Regions from separate parts of the Rhodoferax saidenbachensis genome, predicted to be linked through region 3. Evidence: predicted binding sites of a transcription regulator. Region 3 holds the regulator's gene; each other region holds the start of a gene.
What was found. Region 3 encodes sigma-54, which starts transcription at its own class of promoters, with help from an activator protein. Its sites were predicted from a motif close to TGGCANGNAANCTGCTTT; they were not measured.

Region 1 (5,574 bases), 600 kb from region 3:
TGGCAGCTAGGTGCATTAATTTGAAGCGATCGAGGGTTACCTTTGACGAAAATTTTAAATTCCATTTTTATGATATAGATTTTTGCCGGACTGCAATCAAAACCGGGCTCACGCTGGGCACTTGGTCGCTTTCATTAATCCATGAGAGTAGCGGCTCTTTTGGAAGCTCAAGCTGGAACGATGCGTATAAGCTATATCTTCAAAAATGGGACTCCGTCTAATAATTCCATTTATTCAGTTTAAATATTGAGAAGCTATTACAACACCGTCTTCTGGCAATTTAATTGGCACAGAAATACTGGAATAATCCCTTATTGAGAGACTCAGTGGATCCAAGTTTAAGCGTTCCCATAGTCTTTGTTGACCCTGGGTACTGTGTGCTGGAAAACTCACCAACGATTCAGTAATGAGCAATCCCAGATTTCTGTGGATACTGAGTCTTTTCCCGCTCAAATGCAAGCGATTACTCCAGTCTTCTTCCGCCAAAGATTGCGAATCCGACATGTCCTCATCAAACAGAAGTTCACCCATCAATGCGGGCTTAAATGCTAGAAATTTACCGTCAAGCACTACCGCACCGTCGACAATTTTGCGGCGGTCTGCTCCGGCAATCTGCAACTCAAACATATCCTGCGCCTGTTGAGATGGTCGCAGCAAACCCCATGCCTTGAAGCTAGGAGCATCCACACTCCAGTCTTTTTGACGCCAAGCCAATGCACCTGCGCAACCCAGCAATTCGCAATGTTCGAGTGAGGCAACCACCTCAAAGAAAAAATTCCGGTTCCACGGTCGTAGGTTGCGCTGCATCACCAACACGAGACCTGGTTCGGATGAAGTGATGAGGTCGTTATAAACGTTTAATCGTTCGCTCGGCTCACAGCGTTGATATGTAATGTCCCATCGTTCAGGATGAATACAGTTTGCATACATATGGCGCTCGATCTCTTCGACGATCTTTGCAGAAGCGCACGGCACCAAAACCAAAATAGATTGCTGCGCCGGATACGTTGGCAACTCGCGCTCACCACTCACATCAAACGACAAGGCAGTACTTAAGAGCTCGCCCTGCATCTTTTGTGTATCGCTAGGCTCTGGCATAAGCGCCTGTTTTTGAAGTACCTGCAAAGCGGCACCCGGCTCATTCAGAATCAAATTCAAACGTGCCTCTAGTAATAATGCTTCGTGGGCATCCTCTATGCTCAATTTTGGATGTTCTTGTTTCAGTAAGTTCAGAGCTTCTAAATGAAATTTTTCGGTGACGAGCTGTCGACATTTTAGTAACATGGCACCACCAGAATCTGGATAATGCTTCAGACACAAATCGAGAATTCGCGTCGCCGCCGCGACGTTACCGTTATACAAAACCATTTGTGCCCGTTGCAATAGTACCTCCTGCTCCAAGGCTGGGACACTGGAGTGACTGCCCAATTCATTTTTGGCATGCTGCTCAAGCAGTTTTTCAATGGCATTTTCAAACCCCAATGCAAATTTTTTGGCATTGCCCAAGCTGGACTCTTTGAATCGTTGAGGCGCCTCTCGCCTAAATTTTGCGATTAAATTTGTATCGCTAGCAACCTCGATGGCACGCTCCACATAATTTTTTGCCGTGTCAACTGCAAACTCTGGGAAACCCAAGTTGCACATAATGGATCGCCCCACGCGACTAATTAGTGACTTTCCCGACAAAGTAATAAGCGGGACACCCACATATGCTGCGAAGCATGAAGTAGTTCCGCCATTAAACGGGTAAGTGTCTAGGACAATATCAATCTCTTGATATGACTCCCAATATGCAGCGCCAAAAGAAGGTTTTTTCAAGTCAATTTGCTCTTCTTTGATTCCCGCTTCAACCAATCTCTTCCGAAACGCGGCGGTAGTTGTTTTATCAATTAGTACTGTGGATTGGATGATCAATCGACTCATCGGTAGTTTTTGTAAAATCAAATACCAACATGCCAGTATTGGTGGTGTTATTTTAGCGACATTGCCATAGCACCCGAACGTCACGAATCCATTTTTGAGCACGGGTGGCTCAGCCAAGTATGGCACTTCTTCCATGGGATCAAAACACCACAATGACTCGGGAAGTATCAGTGGATTCTCGGTGTAATATTGACTTGCCTCCGCAGTCCATATATGCGGGTCTACCATTTTGACGTCAATCGAGCTGTGGCCGGTCGTGGGTGGATAGGCAAGGCCCGTAATTTGGATTTTTGCAAACTTATTCTTCAACAAATGCACTCGATTGGCAGATGTGTGGCCCATCAAATCGACCAAAATATCCAATTCGTGTGAGCGAAGGAGTGTTTCCAGCGCCTCATCACTCAGGCTATGAACGTCGTAAAAATCTTTCGTTATCTCTCGATACGCCTTGGCTTGAACGTCAGCGGAAGGCTTGACGGTATCTTCGCTGTAGATAAATACTTCAAAACGATCTGTGCTGTGGCTTGCGAGAAGTGGCCTCGCAAAGTAACGTACAGAGTGCTCATGAAAGTCTGCGCCCCAATAGCCAATGCGTATCTTTTGGGATTTGGGCTTGGCGACTGGCTGTCCAGTCAAATATATAGATGAGCCTTGGGTTCCTACTCCGGAAACTGAGTTTGTTAGCCTATTAGTTTTTGGCTTAAGTGTTTCGGCCCAGAATTGGTGTTCTTGTGCGAGTAATAAATCATTGCTATCGTTGTAGGCGAGCCTGAACAGGTAGGCATTTGCGTGGCGTAAGCTATCAAAATCACTTAGCCACGCTGTCATTTGAAACTCTTTGGCCCTATATGCATCACCGAGAGCCATACATATTCCCGACAATTCGGAATTAACTGCCTCGGCAAATGAGGTACTGTCTTTGATTATTGCAAGCAATGGCAGCGCCAATTCGCACTGATTACTGATGACCAGAGCTCTAGCCCAATGGTAAATACAGGCATTGTTTGTATCGTCAAGCCTATACGCTATTTCTATATGATGCTTAAACTGAGCTTTATCACCAAGTTGGTCATAACAATTTCCAAGTGCAACATACAAATTGCAATTGTGTGGATCGCGCCTAAGATAATTTTTAATCTCCTTAATGGCAAGATTGAACTCGCCACTTGCCATCAATTTATCAGCACGTTCCAGATTTGCTCCCACAGAGAGCATATATTGGATTAGCCGAAATATCCAATTTTTTATGGCTTGCAAAATATGTTTTAACATTTACTCGGCCTGACTTTATGGCCTATGCGTGGCATTAAACACTATTGAGTCGGCTTCTTCATCAATGATATGACAAGTCCTTCCGTTGCCATTGTTGAAAAATCCTCTGGATAGTTACGACTCTTCAATTCCCACTGAAATGCATTGACAAAAATGCTACGCCTGAAAAATCCCATCGAATTCTCTTGCTGAAATGTCTGTGCTTTTGTATAGGTTTTTTCTAACAATCTAGTTATTTTATTCACCGACAATGCTTTGCGTCTCTTTTGCATTAATTCAGGTGAAACATCTCTAGCAAGTTGCTCGGCCAACTCTGCTGCGAAAACCTTTTCTTTTTTAAATTTTAAAGTTTCTATGATTTTCATTTTAAATAAAAAAACCCCTCTCAGAGGGGTTTTTATTAGATGTTAGATATTAACCGCGGCAGGACGCAGGGAAATATTTATTAACACTTCCGCTGCACTTCCACTCCAAGGTGCCCAAGGAGGAGCTAACTGCAGACATATTATTACTGAACAAAGCCACCACTCCCGTAACACCAAGAGCCGAAGACACGGCTGAAACTGTGAAACTTGCGGCAGCAATATCAGTCACATCTTGATATTTTGCGGTGCCAGCATAGCTACATGCAGAACTAACATTGCTTATATTGCCAATGTCTGCTGCATAAGCGTCAGAAATGCAAATTTTTGCAGACTCTGCTCCGACGAGCAATTCCGATACTTTTGCACGCACGGTATAGTCCTGATAAGCAGGCAATGCGACCGCGGCCAAAATACCGATGATCGCAACCACGATCATCAATTCGATAAGGGTAAAACCCCTTTGCAGAGAACGCTTCATAAGAAACTCCTTGGTTAAAAAGACTGGAGCCTTCTAATCAGCAGGTTCCATGCCATGCATTCTAGCGATGGAATGGGCCTTGTTAAAGACGATTTAGCCCCTAAATGACGAATTTTCAGGTGAGCGATCACAACAACATTAGATGATTGACATTTTTGTCAGCACAAACTGTCACTTGATACACACCGACCGAACCATCTTTAAGTCCGTCAACCCCATCATGATCTTCTCCATGCCGTCCATTTTCAGGGTACGCATACCCCCCTCAACCGCCTGAGCAAACAACTCGGCCACGCGGGCACGCTCCTGGATGAGCTTCTTGACACCATCGTCGGCAACCAGCAGTTCATGCAGACCTACACGGCCCTTGTAACCACTCTTGTTGCATTTGTCGCACCCCACTGCTCTGTAGAGCTTGATTTGGCCATTCTCACCATAGGTCTGAATCCACTTATCTACCATCTTCTTGCTCTCGGCTGCGTAGTCCTCTTTCCAGGCCTTGGAATGACGCAACTCTTCTGCATATTCCGCCGCAAACAGTCGTAGCTCCTCGGCATCCGGCACATAAGACTCTTTGCAATCGCATAGCTTTTTGGCAAGCCGTTGCGCCAGAATACCTAGCAAGGCATCCGCAAAGTTAAATGGGTCCATGCCCATGTCCATCAGCCGGGTGATGGACTCTGGTGCCGAGTTGGTGTGCAAGGTGGAGAACACCAGGTGCCCCGTCAAGGACGCTTCCACACCCATGGACACGGTCTCCTTGTCGCGCGACTCGCCCACCATGATGATGTCCGGGTCTGCACGCAAAAAGGCACGCATGACCAAGGCGAAATCGATGCCCGCTTTCTTGTTGATCTGTACCTGGCGCAGCCCCTTTTGGGTAATTTCCACCGGATCTTCTGCCGTCCAGATTTTGGTATCTGGCGTATTCAGGAATTTCAGGATGGAGTGCAGCGTGGTCGTTTTACCAGAGCCTGTGGGGCCGCACACATAAAACAATCCGTAGGGCTTGCTGACGGTCGCCTCCAGGCGTTCCTTGTTATGGGGCGTCAAACCCAGTTTTTCCAGCGGTATGGGTTCACCCGCCGCCAGAATCCGCATAACCACATCTTCCACCCCGCCCGCGGAGGGAATCGTGGCAACCCGCAGCTCGATATCAAGCGGGCCATATTTCTTGAATTTGATCTTGCCGTCTTGCGGCTTGCGTCGCTCTGAAATATCCAGATCACACATGATCTTCAACCGCGTGACCATGGCCTGCCTGAAATGTGCGGGCACCTCCACATAAGGCACGAGGCTGCCGTCAATGCGGAAGCGGATACCCGTCTTGAACTTGCCGGGCATGGGCTCAATGTGAATATCAGACACCTTCTGGTTGTAGGCGTCAATGATCACCTTGTTGACGAACTTGACCAATTCGTTGTCTGCTGCAGCGGATTCCAATGAGTCTTCATTGGCCCCATCATCCAGAGGCGCACCGTCCATGCCAGCCAGCAACTCGTCTACCGTGGTGCCATCCGCCCCGGCGCCAAACAG
Region 2 (5,574 bases), 1.8 Mb from region 3:
GCGGGGAGCGGGGAATCACTCCACTGAAGAAGCCGGTCGCCGTATGATCCGTACCCACCGACCTACCCCGTTCGCCCATGAAAACCGCCAAGCCCTCTGCGAGCCAAACCGACAATGCAGCGCTGGCCCTCAGGCGATTCCGGGTCGTGTTCAATGCGGTGCGCACCCACTTTCGACACGTCGAAAAAGAAACCGGTTTGGGTGGCGCGCAGGTATGGGCGCTGAGCCTGATTCAGCAGAACCCGGGCATGGGTGTTGGTGAAGTCTCCGCCAAAATGGACATCCACCAGTCGACGGCCAGCAACCTGATCAAGATACTCGTCAAAAAGGACCTGCTCACCCTGTCCAAGTCGGATGGAGACAAACGCGCCGTTGAGCTGCGTGTGACAGCAGAGGGAAAGAAGGCGATCAAGAAGATACCGGGGCCGTTTGAAGGCGTACTGCCTGAGGCGCTCAGGCAACTGGACGATGCAACCCTCGCCAGCCTGAACCGCGATCTGGAAAAGCTGATGCATGTGTTGGAAGCGGACGAGGACGCCGGGAGCATCCCTTTGGCCCATCTATAGCGCCGCATTGGTGCACCGCACAACGCCGGTGCTCGCTCTAGTTTTTGCATCAAATAGGCCTCTAGCCCTTGCACAGATTGCGCAAGCAGCTACTTTTTTCATAGCAAAAATACGCCGGAATCATCTGGCACAAACATTGCATAAGTCCTGCTGAGACCCAGTAGGGTCGTACGTAAAGAGGGTCCAACGGCGGGCTCTCACCGCGTACACAGGACAAAGGCGTCCCCACAGGTTCATCGCGCACAGCGCTGTGAACCTTGTGTGGACGCCTTTTTTGTTTTTGTTTTTACCTTTCGCAACTTCTGGAGCGTGTGCCATGACTGATCTTCTGAAAGCCAAACTCAGCCGCCGTGCGGTTTTGCAGACCGCCGCCGTGGGTGCCATCGGCATCGACCCCGCGCTGCGCGCTGCGGTGTATGCCGCCGGCTCCGACGCGCCGGAAAAGACCGAGGTCAAGATCGGCTTCATCCCGCTGACCGACTGCGCCAGCGTGGTCATGGCCTCGGTACTGGGCATCGACAAGAAATACGGCGTCACCATCATCCCGTCCAAAGAAGCCAGTTGGGCCGGTGTGCGCGACAAGCTGGTCAATGGCGAGCTGGACTTTGCCCACGTGTTGTACGGCCTGGTCTACGGCGTGCACTTAGGCATTGGTGGCCCCAAGAAAGACATGGCGGTACTGGCCACCCTCAACAACAACGGCCAAGCCATCACGTTGTCCAAAAAGCTGGCGGACAAAGGCGCTGTAGACGGCGCGGGCCTGGCCAAACTGATGGCCAGCGAGAAACGCGAATACACCTTTGCACAGACCTTCCCCACCGGCACCCACGCCATGTGGCTGTACTACTGGCTGGCGGCCAACGGCATCAACCCGATGAAGGACTCCAAGGTCATCACCGTACCGCCGCCCCAGATGGTGGCCAACATGCGCGTCGGCAATATGGACGGCTTCTGCGTGGGCGAGCCCTGGAACCACCGCGCCATCATTGACGGCATTGGCGTGACGGCAACCACCACCCAGGACATCTGGAAAGACCACCCCGAAAAAGTGCTGGGCACCACGGGCGACTTCGTCAAGAAATACCCCAACACCGCACGCGCTGTGACGGCCGCGATTCTGGAAGCCGGCCGCTGGATTGACGCCAGCCTGTCCAACAAAAACAAGATGGCCGAAACCATCGCCGACAAGAGCTACGTGAACACCAGCGTGGACGCCATCAACCAGCGCATTCTGGGCCGTTACCAAAACGGCATGGGCAAGACCTGGGACGACCCGAACTACATGAAGTTCTACAACGACGGAGCGGTGAACTTCCCCTACCTGTCGGACGGCATGTGGTTCCTGACCCAACACAAACGCTGGGGCTTGCTCAAAGACCACCCCGACTACCTGGCCGTGGCCAAACAGATCAACCAGATCGACATCTACAAACAGGCCGCTACCGCCAGCAAAACACCGGTGCCCAAGAGCGATATGCGCAGCAGCAAGCTCATGGACGGTGTGGTCTGGGACGGCAAAGATCCCAAGAAGTACGCCGACAGTTTCAAGGTCAAGGCTTAAGCCACTTCCAACCGGGAGATCACCATGGTCAGCGCTGTTTTCCACTCCCCCTGGGCCCCGGTGGCCGAGGGAAACGCTATCAAAAAAGAAGCTGCTCACGCAGATTCCACAAGGGCTACAGCCCTAAAAGGCACTGAAATGCAAGCAACGACAGCAACCCCTGCCCCCGCAACCAAGCCCGGTTACGACTGGCGCGGCCTGTTCCTGGTGGTGGTGCCGCCGCTGCTGGGCCTGGCCCTGCTGGTGGGCATCTGGGCGCTGGTGAGTGTCGGTACGGCTGCCAGCATCCCTGGCCCGCTGGAGACCTGGAAACAAGCCGTCGTGTTGTTCAGCGATCCGTTCTACCGCAAGGGTCCCAATGACCAAGGCGTGGGCTGGAACGTGTTGTTCTCGCTGGAGCGTGTGGCGCTGGGCTTTGGCCTGGCCGCCGCGGTGGGCATCCCTGCGGGTTTCATGATCGGCCGCTTTGAGTTTTTGAGCCGCATGTTCAACCCGCTTATCAGTCTGCTGCGCCCCGTCTCTCCCTTGGCTTGGCTGCCGATTGGTTTGCTGGTGTTCAAGGGTGCCAACCCGGCCGCCATCTGGACCATCTTCATCTGCTCCATCTGGCCCATGATCATCAACACCGCCGTCGGTGTGCAGCGCGTGCCGCAGGATTACATGAACGTCGCGCGTGTGCTGAACCTCTCCGAGTGGAAGATCGTCACCAAGATCCTCTTCCCCTCGGTGCTGCCCTACATGCTGACTGGCGTGCGCCTGGCAGTCGGTACGGCCTGGCTCGTGATCGTGGCGGCAGAGATGCTGACCGGTGGCGTGGGCATTGGCTTCTGGGTGTGGGACGAGTGGAACAACCTGAACGTCAAGAACATCATCATCGCCATCTTCGTGATCGGCATCGTCGGACTGGTTCTGGAATACGCGCTAATCAAGATCGCCAGCGCATTCACATTTGAAGAGGTGAAGTCATGAGCATCCCTGCCACCACCGTCAGCTCCAACCCCAAGTACATCGAGATCCAGGGCGTTGAGCAAACCTTCAAGACCAAGAAGGGCCTGTTCCCCGCGCTGCGCGACATCAACCTCACGGTTGCCAAGGGCGAGTTCGTCGCACTGATCGGCCACTCAGGTTGCGGCAAGTCCACCTTGCTGAACCTGATAGCCGGGCTGACCACGCCCACCGCAGGTTCGCTGATCTGCGCCAACCGCGAGATCGCTGGCCCCGGCCCCGAGCGCGCGGTGGTGTTCCAGAACCATTCGCTCTTGCCTTGGCTCACCTGTTTTGAAAACGTCTACCTCGGCGTGGAGCGTGTTTTTGGTGCGCGCAACCCTGGTGCCGCTGCAGAAAACAAAGCCCAGCTCAAGGACCGCACCGATGCCGCGCTGGCGCTAGTGGGCCTGACCGCTGCCACACAAAAACGCCCTGGCGAAATCAGCGGTGGCATGAAACAACGCGTCGGCATTGCCCGCGCGCTGGCCATGGAACCCAAAGTGCTGCTGATGGACGAACCCTTTGGTGCACTGGACGCGCTGACCCGCGCCAAGCTGCAGGACGAGCTGCTGGAGATCGTGGCCCGCACCCACAGCACCGTGGTGATGGTGACGCACGATGTGGACGAAGCCGTGCTGCTGTCCGACAAGATCGTGATGATGACCAACGGCCCGGCCGCCACGATTGGCGAAGTGCTCAGCGTGGACCTGCCCCGCCCACGCAACCGCGTGGCACTGGCCGACAGCCCCGAGTACCTGCACTACCGCAAGGCCGTGATTGATTTCCTCTACACGCGCCAGGCGCATGTAGAAAAAGCCGCCTAAGGAGCACGACATGGACATGCGCCCTCCCCCAAAACTCAAACTGGTCATGGTCGGCAACGGCATGGCCGGTGTACGCACCATTGAAGAGCTGCTCAAGGTCGCTCCCGACCTGTACGACATCACCGTCTTTGGTGCTGAGCCGCACCCCAACTACAACCGCATCCTGTTGTCGCCCGTGCTCGCCGGTGAGCAGACACTGGACGAGATCGTGTTGAACTCCTGGGACTGGTACAAGGACAACAACATCACGCTGCACGCGGGCAAGAAAGTCACCGAAGTCGACCGCGTCAAACGCATCGTGCGTGCCGAAGACGGCACCGAAGCCGAATACGACCGCCTGCTGCTGTGCACCGGCTCCAACCCCTTCATCCTGCCCCTGCCCGGCAAGGACCTGGAAGGCGTGATCGCCTACCGCGACATTGCCGACACCAACGCGATGATCGACGCTGCGGTCAAGTACAAACACGCGGTCGTCATCGGCGGTGGCCTGCTGGGCCTGGAAGCCGCCAACGGCCTGATGCTGCGCGGCATGACGGTCAGCGTGGTGCACGTGATGCCCACGCTGATGGAGCGCCAGCTCGACAGCGTGGCCGGCAAGCTGCTGCAGAAGTCGCTGGAAGACCGCGGCCTGCAGTTCCTCATGGGTGCGCAGACGCAGGAGCTACTCCCTGCCGTTCGCCCTGAGCCTGTCGAAGGGCCTGCGGGGCTTCGACAAGCTCAGCCCGAACGGGTTGGTTCGGTCAAGTTCAAGGACGGCACCGAAGTCGCCGCCGACCTGGTTGTGATGGCCGTGGGCATTCGCCCCAACACTCAGCTTGCCGAAAGCATGCGCCTGCATTGCAGCAAGGGCATTGTGGTCAACGACACCATGCAGACCGTGACCGACGCGCGCATCTACAGCGTGGGTGAATGCGCGGCGCACCGTGGCATTGCCTATGGCCTGGTGGCACCTTTGTTTGAGCAGGCCAAAGTGGCAGCGAACCATCTGGCACAGATGGGCATTGGTCGCTACCAGGGCTCGCTCACCTCCACCAAGCTCAAAGTCACCGGTATCGACCTGTTCAGCGCCGGTGAATTCATGGGCGGAGAAGGCACCGAAGAAATCGTGATGAGCGACCCGTTTGGCGGCGTCTATAAAAAGCTGGTGCTCAAGGACGACAAGCTGGTCGGTGCCTGCCTGTATGGCGACACGGTGGACGGCAGTTGGTACTTCAAGCTCTTGCGCGACGGCCGCAGCATTGCCGACATCCGCGACAAGCTGATGTTCGGCGAAAGCAATATCGGTGACGTGGGCCACGCCGGCCACAACAAGGCCGCGAGCATGGCCGACAGCGACGAGGTCTGCGGCTGCAATGGCGTCAACAAAGGCACCATCTGCAAAGCCATCAAGGAAAAGGGCCTGTTCACGCTGGACGAGGTCAAGAAACACACCAAGGCCAGCGCGTCGTGCGGTTCATGCACCGGTTTGGTCGAACAAATTTTGATGTTCACCGCCGGTGGCGACTACTCCGCCACGCCCAAGAAGAAGGCCATGTGCAGTTGCACCGAGCACAGCCACCAGGAAGTGCGCGATGCCATCTTCAAGGAAAAATTCCTCACCATCGCCCAAGTGCAACAGGGCATGGACTGGAAAACG
Region 3 (5,574 bases):
CGACAAGAAGGAAGACGCGGACCGTTCCAAGGAAAAGCTGGACAAGGCCGGGCTGGAGACGGCCCTGGTCCGCGTACCCAAATAGGAAATGAACAGGCGCTAAGCCCCGGAACTTTTGCCCGGCTTGTTTGTCACACGGGCCTTATTGGAGTTGTTGCATATGAAACGTCGTGAATTTTCCCAGGCCGCCGCAGGTGCTGCCATGACCGCATCGGCCCTGTTGCCTTCTCTGGCACAGGCACAGGCCGCCAAACCCCAGCCGGGCACCGACTACATGGTGCTGGACCCACGCGCTGCGGTGGAAGCCCCGGCCGGCAAGGTCGAAGTGGTGGAGTTCTTCTGGTACAGCTGCCCGCATTGCAATGCGTTTGAGCCCACGCTAGCGGCATGGATCAAGAAGCTGCCCAAGGACGTGGCGTTCCGCCGCGTACCCGTGGCCTTCAATGACAGCTTTGCCCCGCAACAACGGCTGTACTACACGCTCGAAGCCATGGGGCTGGTCGACACGCTGCATGCCAAGGTGTTTGCTGCCATCCATGCAGAAAAAATCAACCTGACGCGCGGCGAACAGATCGCTGAATGGATTGCCAAACAAGGCGTGGACAAAGCCAAGTTCATGGAGCAGTTCAACTCGTTCACCGTGGTCAGCAAGGTCAGCCGCGCCACCCAGTTGCAAAACGCCTACAAGGTCGAGGGCGTTCCCGCCCTGGGCGTGGCGGGGCGCTTCTACACCGATGGCTCGATTGCCCGCAGCATGGAGCGTGCGCTGCTGGTCGTGGAGTCGCTGGTGGCGGATGTGCGTGCAGGGCGCTGAGAAGAATTCACAACGACTTCCGCCCATCTCGCGCGGGAAATGTAACGAAGTGTCTCGGGGCGGGGCTAGAATGGTTTTACCAGCAACCCCGGCCCAGGAGACCGCCCCATGCCACACCAGAAATTCAGGCTCGTTACCCGCAGTGATTTTGACGGTCTGGTGTGCGCCGTGCTGCTCAATGAGCTGGAACTGATCGACGACATCAAGTTCGTCCACCCCAAGGACATGCAGGATGGCAAGGTGGAGGTGTCCGACCGCGACATCACCACCAACCTGCCGTATGTGCCCGGCGTGCATCTGGCGTTTGACCACCACGCGTCCGAAGCGGTGCGCAATACCGGCGAGCGCCCCAACCACATCATCCACCCCGACGTAGCGTCTGCTGCACGCGTGGTGTTTGACCACTACGGCGGTGCTGCGGCTTTCCCTGCGTCTTTCCACGACATGATGGATGCTGTGGATAAGGGTGATTCGGCCCAGTTCAGCCGTGAAGAAATCCTGGAGCCCACCGACTGGGTGCTGCTCAATTTCCTGATGGATTCACGCACCGGTTTGGGCCGCTTCCGCGAGTTCCGCGTCAGCAACTACCAGTTGATGATGGACCTCATCCAATACTGCCACGACCACACCATTGACGAGATCCTGCAGCTGCCCGATGTGATCGAGCGGGTTGACCTGTATTTCGACCACACTGCGCGGGCGCGGGACCAGATTGAACGCTGTTCCACCGTACACGGCAATCTGCTGGTGCTGGACCTGCGTAACGAGGAAACCATTTTTGCGGTGAACCGTTTCATGGTTTACGCGATGTTTCCCGAGACCAATATCTCCATCCACGTGTTGTGGGGCGTGCAGAAACAGAACACCGTGTTTGCGACCGGCAAGTCCATCACCAACCGCAGCTCCAAGACCCGCATTGGTGACCTGATGCTGACCTACGGCGGCGGTGGCCACGACAACGCGGGCACCTGCCAGGTGGACAACGACCGCGCGGCCGGCGTGTTGCAAGAGCTAATCACCAAAATCAACGCCGACGGCTGATCGAGGCTCGCGCCACCTCTCTGGCGGAGCGCCACCTCCCAAATGGGCGGCCCAACGCGGCCGTGCCTTATTTCACTGCTGGGGCTGGAACCTGCGATGCGCTCGGTACAATGGCCGAAGCGTTTTTCGAGCAAGTTTCGTGCCTTTATGAAAATCCCCTATTTTTCCCTGTTGATGGTGGCTGCCTTTGCGGGCTCTGCCGGCCCGGCGCTGGCCGAAAAAGCCGACCGTGATAAACCCATGAACATCGAGGCCGATGCGCTGCGTTACGACGATGTGAAGCAGGTCAGCGTCTTTACCGGTCGCGTGGTTCTGACCAAAGGCACCATCGTGATCCGCGGGGCCCAGGTCGAGGTGCGCCAAGACCCGGATGGTTACCAGTTTGGCCTGGTCACCGGTTCCACGGCCACGCCCGCCTTTTTTAGGCAAAAACGCGAAGCACTGGACGAATTCATTGAAGGCGAAGGCGAAACCATCGAATACGACGGTAAGGCGGACACCGTCAAGTTCGCCAAAAAAGCCCAACTGCGGCGTTTTCGCGGCAGCGCGCTGGGAGATGAAATTACGGGCGGCGTCATCGTCTACAACAACCTGACCGACATGTTTACCGTGGATGGCAACGCCAACAAAGGCGTGGCAGGTGCACCCGGCGGCCGTGTGCGCGCCATGCTGACCCCCAAGCCCGAGAGTGGCGCTGCGGCATCACCTGCGCCTGCCGGGCCGGCGCCTGTATTGCGCTCCACCACCACGCTGGGCGGAGCGACCCAGTGAGCGCCCCACCCGATGCAGATGCGGCGATAGATACAGCCGCCGATACCGGCACGGGTCGGCTGGAGGCGCGCCACCTGCAAAAGTCATATGGCAAGCGCCAGGTCGTCAAGGACGTGTCGCTGGCGGTGCGTACCGGTGAGGTCGTGGGCCTGCTGGGCCCGAATGGTGCGGGCAAGACCACTTCGTTTTACATGATCGTGGGCCTGCTGCGGGCCAGCGCCGGTGACATCACCATCGATGGCCATTCCATCGAACACATGCCCATCCACCGCCGTGCGCGCCTGGGGCTGGGTTACCTGCCGCAAGAGGCTTCGATATTCCGCAAGCTCAATGTCGAAGACAACGTGCGTGCCGTGCTGGAACTGCAGCGTGACGATGCGGGCGAGCCGCTGAAAAGCGCAGAGATCGAATCGCGACTGACGTCATTGCTGCAGGAGCTGCGTGTGGAGCATCTGCGCGAGTCGCCTGCGCTGGCCCTGTCCGGCGGCGAGCGCCGCCGTGTGGAAATTGCCCGCGCGCTGGCCACGCGGCCGCGCTTTATCCTGCTGGACGAACCGTTTGCCGGTATCGACCCGATTGCGGTGATCGAGATCCAGCGCATCATCAACTTCCTCAAGGCCCGCGGCATTGGTGTGTTGATCACCGACCACAACGTGCGCGAAACCCTGGGTATCTGCGACCACGCCTACATCATCAGCGATGGCCACGTGCTGGCGCAGGGCACGCCTTCCGAGATCGTGAACAACGCCGATGTGCGTCGCGTGTATCTGGGCGAACACTTCAAAATGTGATGAAACAGGGGCTGTCCCTACGCGTCTCGCAACACCTGGCGCTCACTCCTCAACTCCAGCAATCCATCCGGTTGCTGCAGTTGTCCACGCTCGAATTGAGCCAGGAAGTGGAGCAGATGCTCGACGAAAACCCGTTTCTCGAACTTTCGGAAGAGCGCGCGGAACGTGAGGAGTTTGGCCTCGGTCAGGCCGACACGCCGGTCAGTGAAGGCGATCGGGAGATGGAATTTGCTCCTAATTCAATAGCTGATTACGCAACATCCACCGGGTCTGAGACCAAAAACGACGATGAAGCCACGCCCCTGTCGGCTGACGACGGGCCGAACTGGGAAGGCGATGGTACGACCGAAACGGCGCACGACGATGGTGAATGGGGCGTGGACGCCAAGGCCCGTACCAACAACCTGGGCGATGGTGAAGACAAGGACGCCACCGAGCTGGCACGTACGCAGGAAAGCCTGCAGGCCCATCTGCACCGCCAGGCGCTGGCGCTGCGCCTAGGTACGGCCGATAGTGCGGCTCTGCGTTTCCTGATCGAGTCGCTCAACGACGACGGTTATCTGGAAGACCCGCTGGAAGATCTGGCGCGCGGGCTGGCCGGCACGGAGGACGAAGAACAGGTCGAAGACCTGGTGCACCACTTCACCGTGGCCCTGGGCCTGCTGCACAGCCTGGAGCCCGTGGGCGTGGGCGCACGCAACCTTGGCGAATGCCTGCGCTTGCAACTCCAGGCCCTGCTGACGAACGCGTCTCTGGACGCTCCACGCCGCGAGCTGCTGCAGGTGAGTTTGCGCATCTGTGGTCAACCCATGGACCTGCTGGCGCGGCGCGACATCAAGCGGCTGGTGCAGCTGTGCGGCAGCAGCGATGCGCTGACACGTGAAGCGATTGCGCTGATCGCGCGGCTGGAGCCCAAGCCCGGGCGCCGTTTTGTGGATGTGGAGCGCAACATCGTGGTGCCCGACGTGCTGGTCATGCAGGTCGGCAAAACCAACGGCGGCATGACACCCAAGTTCCGCGTGCAGCTGAACCCCGACGTGATGCCGCGCCTCAAGGTGCATGACATTTACGCCAATGTGCTGCGCAACCACCGCGGCGGCAAGGACAGCGCCAGCCACGCCGCCTTGCAGCAACGCTTGCAGGAGGCGCGTTGGTTTATCAAGAACATCCAGCAGCGTTTTGACACCATCCTGCGCGTCAGCACCGCCATTGTGGAGCGGCAAAAAAGCTTTTTCACCCACGGCGAACTCGCCATGCGCCCGCTGGTGCTGCGCGAGATCGCGGATGAGCTGGGCCTGCACGAGTCCACCATCAGCCGCGTGACCACGGCCAAATACATGGCCACACCGTTTGGCACGTTTGAACTCAAGTATTTCTTTGGTTCCGGCCTGGGTACCGAATCCGGTGGCAATGCGTCCAGCACCGCAGTGCGTGCGCTGATCAAGCAGTTCATCGCGTCCGAGAGCACCAAGAAGCCCTTGAGTGACAACCAGATTTCCGAGATGCTCAAGGAGCAGGGCATTGAATGTGCCCGCCGCACCGTGGCCAAATACCGCGAGGGGCTGAAGATCGCCCCCGCCTCTTTACGTAAGGCACTCTGATGCAACTCCAACTCTTTTTACCTTGCGCCGCTGGTGTCGAGGAGCTGTTGGCCGCCGAGGTGCACGCCGCCACCGGCCTGATGGGCGAAGACCTGCTGACACGCCGTGGTGGTGTGCTGGCGCGCGGCTCCTGGCGCGACGCGATGCTGCTCAATCTGCACAGCCGCCTGGCGCAGCGTGTGCTGGTGCAGCTCTCCTATACCGAGTACCGCAACGAACAAGACCTGTACCGCGCTGCCAGTGAGGTGGCGTGGGAAATCTGGTTCACACCCAAGCAAAGTATCAAGGTCGAAGTCACGTCGCAGCACAGCCCGCTGACCAGCCTGAACTTCGCCGCGCTCAAGATCAAGGACGCCGTGTGCGACCGCTTCCGTGACAAGGCCAACGGCGTGCGTCCGGATGTGAACACCCAATGGCCCGATGTGCGCATCTACGCCCACCTGACCACGGACAGTTGTTCGCTGTACATCGACACCTCGGGCGAACCGTTGTTCAAGCGCGGCTGGCGCGAGGACAAGGGCGATGCGCCGCTGAAGGAAACCCTGGCTGCCGCGAT

Region 1: RS694_RS19465 (pilin) is a predicted target of sigma-54. The motif match lies at 4,076-4,093, and genes of this name have one in related genera.
Region 2: RS694_RS14070 (CmpA/NrtA family ABC transporter substrate-binding protein) is a predicted target of sigma-54. The motif match lies at 692-709, and genes of this name have one in related genera.

The regions. Positions count from the first base shown of each region.
Region 1 covers NZ_CP019239.1:4,112,318-4,117,891, forward strand. The annotation lists gene RS694_RS19445 (glycosyltransferase) at 1-221, shown strand, start outside; gene RS694_RS19450 (O-linked N-acetylglucosamine transferase, SPINDLY family protein) at 235-3,195, opposite strand; gene RS694_RS19460 (hypothetical protein) at 3,237-3,560, opposite strand; gene RS694_RS19465 (pilin) at 3,610-4,038, opposite strand; gene RS694_RS19470 (GspE/PulE family protein) at 4,210-5,574, opposite strand, start outside.
Region 2 covers NZ_CP019239.1:2,954,882-2,960,455, forward strand. The annotation lists gene RS694_RS14060 (4-hydroxy-tetrahydrodipicolinate reductase) at 1-27, shown strand, start outside; gene RS694_RS14065 (MarR family winged helix-turn-helix transcriptional regulator) at 78-566, shown strand; gene RS694_RS14070 (CmpA/NrtA family ABC transporter substrate-binding protein) at 883-2,127, shown strand; gene ntrB (nitrate ABC transporter permease) at 2,152-3,096, shown strand; gene RS694_RS14080 (ABC transporter ATP-binding protein) at 3,093-3,938, shown strand; gene nirB (nitrite reductase large subunit NirB) at 3,949-5,574, shown strand, end outside.
Region 3 covers NZ_CP019239.1:450,480-456,053, forward strand. The annotation lists gene RS694_RS02190 (SPOR domain-containing protein) at 1-85, shown strand, start outside; gene RS694_RS02195 (thiol:disulfide interchange protein DsbA/DsbL) at 161-814, shown strand; gene RS694_RS02200 (exopolyphosphatase) at 923-1,855, shown strand; gene lptA (lipopolysaccharide transport periplasmic protein LptA) at 2,003-2,626, shown strand; gene lptB (LPS export ABC transporter ATP-binding protein) at 2,623-3,417, shown strand; gene rpoN (RNA polymerase factor sigma-54) at 3,417-5,018, shown strand; gene RS694_RS02220 (THUMP domain-containing class I SAM-dependent RNA methyltransferase) at 5,015-5,574, shown strand, end outside.